DNA from 2 places in the Rubrivivax sp. JA1055 genome. Region 1 is predicted to be linked to the other one. Evidence: predicted binding sites of a transcription regulator. Region 1 holds the regulator's gene; the other holds the start of a gene.
The links. The regulator NrdR, encoded in region 1, represses ribonucleotide reductase genes. The targets are predictions, from matches to a motif close to CACNANATNTNGTG.

Region 1 (3,402 bases):
GCAGCTCGTAGATCGTGTAGCAGGCCACCGGCGTGCCCGCCGCCGGGAAGAGCACGAAGGACCGCAGGCCGTGTGCCACCGCCTGGCCGCGGGCGAACTGCACGTCGGTGCCGAGCTGCGCGTTGACGCTCTTGAGCCGCTGCACGCGGATGTAGTCGAACAGCGACGGCGCGCCCAGCGCCAGCATCACGCCCAGCAGGCCGATCGCGAGCATCAGCTCGATCAGCGTCAGGCCGCGCGGCCGGGGCGAGGCGGCGCGCATCACCGGGGCCAGCAGGCGTGGGCCACGCCGTAGGAGAAGTCGCCGCAGCTGCCGCAGCCGGCGTACTCGAGGTTGCCGCCGCGCAGGCGCATGCTGAGGTGGCGGCACTGCGGGTCGGCGGCCTGGCTGGTGCCGCTGCGGCCGCGGGCGGTGACGACGTAGGCGCTGGCCAGCGTGTCGCCCGGCGCGGCCGAGCTGCCGATCTCGATCGTGTAGTAGCCCGAGACGCTGGCGTCACCCAGCCCGAGGTCGGCGAGCGAGGTGGCGTATTCGGCGTGGTTGCTGCGCCAGCGCTCCTGCGCCTGCTGCACCGCCGCGACCGCGGCGTAGGCATCGGAGCGCCGGCTCTTGCGGATGCTGTCCAGGAAGGAGGGCAGCGCCAGCGCGCCGATCACGCCCAGCACCACCAGCGTGATCGCCAGCTCGACGAGCGTGAAGCCGCCGCCAGACCCCACCGCGGAACACCGACGCGACCGGTTGGACATGCGGCAGATTATTTTCAGCGTGGTCCGCGGCCGAACCGTTCGTCGCGGCGGCGCCGCCGTTCGTCGCGGAGTGGGGCCCGGGTTCAAGGGATCAGCAGGCGGCTTCGCCCGGCAGGCCGTCGGGCGAGCAGCGCCGCACCCGGCCCATCAGGTTGACGACGAGGTGCAGCCGCGGCCCCTGCGGCAGCGACAGCCGCACCGTGGTCGTCGGCGTGACGGTGCCGCGTGTCGGCTCGAAGAGGATCGAGCCGACGTTGGCGCGCAGTTCGACGGGGTGGCCGGCGCCGAGATCGGCCTGGCGCAGCACGAGCCGGCCCGGGCAGGCCGCGGCGCCGGGCCCGCAGCCGCAGCCGGCCGGGCCGTCGTGCAGCAGCCAGCAGCGCGGGCCGGCGAACTCCAGCCGCAGCGGGCGCGACTGGGCGGCGGCCTGGCTGCGTGCGAACGCGATGTCGGTCTGCAGCGCCGAGGCCACGGCGCGCAGCCGCTCGCGCTCGCCGATTGCCGCGAAGCCCGGCACCGCCAGGCCGACGACCACCGCGGCCAGCGCCAGCGTGACGGCGCTCTCGACCAGCGTCAGCCCGCGCCTGCGGCGCGGTCGTGGAACCCGGATCTCGGCCATGCTCGTCCTCCCGTGCCGGGGCACTCTAGGAAGACGGGGCGCGGCCTGCGCTCCCCTCGTGGCGGGTTCGCGGGGCGCCCGCCGGTGGCGGCCCCCGCGCGGGGGATCAGCGGCTCAGATGTCGCGGATCAGCTGGCTGAACTCGTCGACGTCCTCGAAGCTGCGGTAGACCGACGCAAAACGCACGTAGGCCACCTTGTCCAGCTTCTCGAGCTCGCGCATCACGAGCTCGCCGACGCGTGTGCTCGGCACCTCGCGTGCGCCGCCGGCGACGAGCTGCTCCTGGATGCGCTCGATCGCGGCGTCGATCTTCTCGACGCCCACCGGACGCTTGCGCAGCGCCAGCAGCATCGACGCGCGCAGCTTCTCGGGGTCGAACTCGACCCGCGCGCCGTCTTTCTTGACGACGGCGGGCATCGCGACCTCGGCGCGTTCGTAGGTCGTGAAGCGCTTCTCGCACTTCAGGCAGCGGCGGCGTCGGCGCACGACGCCGCCCTCGTCGGACTCGCGGGTCTCGACGACCTGCGTCTCGCCGTGGGCGCAGTACGGACAACGCATGCGCCGCCGCTCCTGTTCAGCGGTAGACCGGGAAGTCGCGCGTCAGCGCCGCGACCTTCTCGCGCACCGCGGCCAGGTTGGCCTCGTCGTGCGGGTTGTCGAGCACGTCGGCGATCAGGTGCGCGGTGCGGCGCACCTCGTCTTCCTTGAAGCCGCGCGTCGTCATCGCCGGCGTGCCCAGGCGGATGCCGCTGGTGACCATCGGCTTCTGCGGGTCGTTCGGGATGCCGTTCTTGTTGCAGGTCATGTGGGCCTTGCCCAGCAGGCTTTCCGCTTCCTTGCCGGTCAGGCCCTTGGGGCGCAGGTCGACGAGCATCACGTGGCTCTCGGTGCCGCCGCTGACGATGCGCAGGCCGCGCGCGATCAGCGTCTCGGCCAGCACCTTGGCGTTGGCGACGACCTGCTGCTGGTAGGCCTTGAATTCGGGGGACAGCGCTTCCTTGAACGCGACCGCCTTGCCGGCGATGACGTGCATCAGCGGGCCGCCCTGGATGCCGGGGAAGATCGCGCTGTTGATCTTCTTGGCGATCGCCTCGTCGTTCATCAGGATGATGCCGCCGCGCGGGCCACGCAGGCTCTTGTGCGTGGTGGACGTGACGACGTCGGCATGCGGCACCGGGTTCGGGTAGACGCCGGCGGCGATCAGGCCCGCGTAGTGCGCCATGTCGACCATGAAGTAGGCGCCGACGGCCTTGGCGACCTTGGCGAAACGTTCGAAGTCGATGCGCAGGCTGTAGGCCGAGGCGCCGGCGATGATGAGCTTGGGCTTGTGCTCGTGCGCCAGGCGTTCCATCGCGTCGTAGTCGATGGCTTCGTGGGCGTCCAGGCCGTAGCTGACGACCTTGAACCACTTGCCGCTCATGTTCAGCGGCATGCCGTGCGTCAGGTGGCCGCCTTCGGACAGGCTCATGCCCATGATCGTGTCGCCCGGCTCGAGCAGGCCGAAGAACACGGCCTGGTTGGCCTGCGAACCCGAGTTCGGCTGCACGTTGGCGAAGTTGGCGCCGAAGAGCTGCTTGACGCGGTCGATCGCCAGCTGCTCGACGACGTCGACGTGTTCGCAGCCGCCGTAGTAGCGCTTGCCGGGGTAGCCCTCGGCGTACTTGTTGGTGAGTTGCGAGCCTTGCGCGGCCATCACCGCGGGGCTGGTGTAGTTCTCCGACGCGATGAGCTCGATGTGCTCTTCCTGGCGGCGGTTCTCGTCCTGGATGGTCGCCCAGATTTCAGGGTCGACGTTGGCGAGCGTGGATTGGGTACGGTCGAACACGGCAGTCCTCTTCGGAGTGAAGGGCCATCGAGCGCCCCGCGGCGGAGCGTCGTCGAGGGCTGCCCAGGCGAACGGCTGACGCCGGCGGTGGGCCGGCCTGCGCTTCCCGGTGGTCAGTCCACCTCGGGGCCGGCGGTTGCGGCCCCTCATCGCCAGTCGCGCAGGACGCGGAGTGTAACGGCAGCGGCCGGGGCCGCCGCCGTGGCGAGGT
Region 2 (3,402 bases), on a different contig from region 1:
GTGGCCCTCGGGCGAGGTGATGTCGTGGCGGTCGGCCGTGAAGTTGCGGATCATCTCGTTGATCCCGTTCACGCCGATCGTCGAGAAGTGGTTGCGCAGCGTGCCGAGGTAGCGCTTGGTGTACGGGAACAGGCCGCTGTCGATGTGGCCCTGGATGACCTTGCGCTTGATCTCCAGGCTGGTGCGCGCGATGGCGATCAGGCGGTCGGTGCGCGCCAGCAGGCCGGCTTCGTCGCCGGCGTGCAGATAGCCCAGGCGGGCGCAGTTGATCGTCACCACACCCAGCGAGCCGGTCTGCTCGGCCGAGCCGAACAGGCCGTTGCCGCGCTTCAGAAGCTCGCGCAGGTCCAGCTGCAGCCGGCAGCACATCGAGCGCACCATGTTCGGCTGCAGGTCCGAGTTCAGGAAGTTCTGGAAGTACGGCAGGCCGTACTTCGCCGTCATCTCGAACAGCGGCAGCGTGTTCGGGTGCTCCCAGTCGAAGTCGCTGGTGATGTTGTAGGTCGGGATCGGGAAGGTGAACGAGCGGCCCTTGGCGTCGCCTTCCATCATCACGTCGATGTAGGCGCGGTTGATCATGTCCATCTCGGCCTGCAGATCGCCGTAGGCGAACGGCATCTCCCGGCCGCCGATCACCGGCACCTGCTCGCGCAGGTCCTCGGGGCAGGTCCAGTCGAAGGTCAGGTTGGTGAACGGCGTCTGCGTGCCCCAGCGCGACGGCACGTTCAGGTTGTAGATCAGCTCCTGCAGGCTCTGGCGCACCTGGTCGTACGTCAGCCCGTCCTTGCGGATGAAGGGCGCGAGATAGGTGTCGAAGGAGCTGAAGGCTTGGGCGCCGGCCCATTCGTTCTGCAGCGTGCCGAGGAAGTTGACGATCTGGCCGACGGCGCTGGACAGGTGCTTGGGCGGGCCGGCCTCGACCTTGCCCGGCACGCCGTTCAGGCCTTCGTGCAGCAGCGTGCGCAGCGACCAGCCGGCGCAGTAGCCCGACAGCATGTCCAGGTCGTGGATGTGCAGGTCGGCCTCGCGGTGGGCGATGCCCACTTCCGGCGGGTAGACGTGGTTCAGCCAGTAGTTGGCGACGACCTTGCCCGAGACGTTGAGGATCAGCCCGCCCAGCGAGTAACCCTGGTTGGCGTTGGCGTTGACGCGCCAGTCCTGGCGCGCCAGGTACTCGTTGACCGAACGCTCGACGTCGACGGCGACGCTGCGGTCCTGGCGCAGCGCGCGGCGCTGCTCGCGGTAGACGATGTAGGCGCGCGCGGTGTCGAAGTGGCCGGCCTCCTGCAGCACACGCTCGACCTCGTCCTGGATCTGCTCGACGCCAGTAACACGGCGGCGCAGGCGTTCGGTGACCTGCTGCGTCAGCTCGGCGGCGCGCGCGGCGTCGTATTCGCCGGTGGCGGCGCCGGCACGCGCCAGCGCGTCGGCGATCTTGGCGGGGTCGAAGGCGACGGTGCGGCCTTCACGCTTGATGACCGCCAGCGGGGCGGCCTGGGTGTCGGCAGAGGGGGGCAGGGCGGCGTCTGTCATGCGCGTTGACACTATCTATGGTGTGTAGGCGGCGAACGATACCCAATAGATAGCGTCTACTGGTGCGGAACTCGGGCGGTCTTGACGCAGTGCAAGCTCGTCGCGCGAGGGGCTTGCGCCGGCGGCGGTGGCGCGCTTGGCGGCGCCTCGGGCCTCCGGAGACCCTGACGGCGGTGTGGTGCGCAGGTCGCGTCGACCGGTCGGTGGAGGCCCGGTTCGCAGCTGTCTTGACGTCCCGCAAGCCGCTGGCCGCACCCGCGCCTAGACTCCGCCCGCCATGCAACAGCCCCCCTTCGCGGCGCCCGAACTGGTCTGCCCCGCGGGCTCTCTGCGGGCCCTCCAGTTGGCCGTCGACGCCGGCGCCGACACGGTCTACCTGGGCCTGAAGAACGCCACCAACGCCCGGAACTTCGCCGGCCTGAACTTCGACGACGCCCAGGTGCGCGAGGGCATCGCCTACGCGCACAAGCGCGGCCGCAAGGTCCTGATGGCGCTGAACACCTTCGCCCAGTCGGCGGACGTGACGCCCTGGTACCGCGCGGTCGACACCGCCGTCGACTTCGGCGCCGACGCGCTGATCTGCGCCGACACCGCGGTGATGGCCTACGCCACGCGCACGCACCCCGAGCTGCGTCTGCACCTGTCGGTGCAGGCCTCGGCGACGAGCTACGAGGCGATCAACTTCTACCAGCGCCACTACAACATCCAGCGTGCGGTGCTGCCGCGTGTGCTGACGCTGCAGCAGGTGCAGCACGTGCTGCGCAACACGACGGTCGAGATCGAGTGCTTCGCCTTCGGCAGCCTGTGCGTGATGGTCGAAGGCCGCTGCACGCTGTCGTCGTACGCCACCGGCCAGTCGCCGAACAACGTCGGCGTCTGCTCGCCGCCTTCCGCCGTGCGCTGGACCGACACGCCCACCGGCGTCGAGTCGCGCCTGGGCGGCATGCTGATCGACCACTACGCGCCCGACGAGCCTCGCGGCTATCCGACGATCTGCAAGGGCCGCTTCGTCGTCGAAGGCAAGCGCGACTACGCGATCGAGGAGCCGACCAGCCTGAACACGCTGGCCATCCTGCCCGAGCTGATGAAGATGGGCGTCAAGGCGCTGAAGATCGAAGGCCGTCAGCGCAGCCCCGCCTACACCGAGCAGGTGACCAAGGTCTGGCGCCAGGCGATCGACGCGGCCAAGGCCTCGCCCGACCGCTTCAGCGTGCAGCCGGCCTGGACCGCCACGCTGGGCCACCTCGCCGAAGGCCAGCAGCACACGCTCGGCGCGCTGGACCGCCCGTGGCGCTGAGACCGGACGAGACGATGAGTTCCGAACGCATTAAGCTGACCGTCGGCCCGGTGCTGACCTACTGGACGCGCCAGGCGCTGATGGATTTCTACGCCGGTGTCGCCGAATCGGCCGCCGACGCCGTCGTGCTCGGCGAGGTCGTCTGCTCGCGCCGCTACGAGTTCAAGCTCGACGACTGGCTGGACCTGGCCGCCGACCTGCGCGCCGCCGGCAAGGAGGTCGTGCTGGCGACGCAGGGCCTGATCGAGTCCGAGTCCGACCTGCGTGTCGTGCGCCGCATCGCCGAGCAGCGCGACTACCTCGTCGAGGCCGGTGACGCCTCGGCGCTGGCGGTGCTGGAGCCCGCCGGCGTGCCGTTCGCGATCGGCCCGCACGTCAACGTCTACAGCCGTGCCGCGCTCGAGGAGCACGCACGTTTCGGCGCCGTGCGCTGGACGGCGCCGACCGAGCTGCCGCTGGACGCGATGGGCCGCGTGAACCCGGCCGCCGACCCGGTGAAGGCCGGCCAGACGCCGGTCGAGACCGAGGCCTTCGCCTTCGGCCGCACGCCGCTGGCGTTCTCGGCGCGCTGC

Region 2: LOC65_RS05800 (ribonucleoside triphosphate reductase) is a predicted target of NrdR. The motif match lies at 1,543-1,556, and genes of this name have one in related genera.

The regions. Positions count from the first base shown of each region.
Region 1 covers NZ_JAJKFP010000001.1:229,258-232,659, reverse strand. Annotated here, with positions in the region: gene LOC65_RS00985 (Tfp pilus assembly protein FimT/FimU) at 1-262, opposite strand, end outside; gene LOC65_RS00980 (type IV pilin protein) at 262-747, opposite strand; gene LOC65_RS00975 (Tfp pilus assembly protein FimT/FimU) at 839-1,366, opposite strand; gene nrdR (transcriptional regulator NrdR) at 1,481-1,924, opposite strand; gene glyA (serine hydroxymethyltransferase) at 1,941-3,191, opposite strand; ZMP/ZTP riboswitch at 3,246-3,361, opposite strand.
Region 2 covers NZ_JAJKFP010000003.1:29,339-32,740, forward strand. Annotated here, with positions in the region: gene LOC65_RS05800 (ribonucleoside triphosphate reductase) at 1-1,533, opposite strand, end outside; gene LOC65_RS05805 (peptidase U32 family protein) at 1,811-2,830, shown strand; gene LOC65_RS05810 (U32 family peptidase) at 2,845-3,402, shown strand, end outside.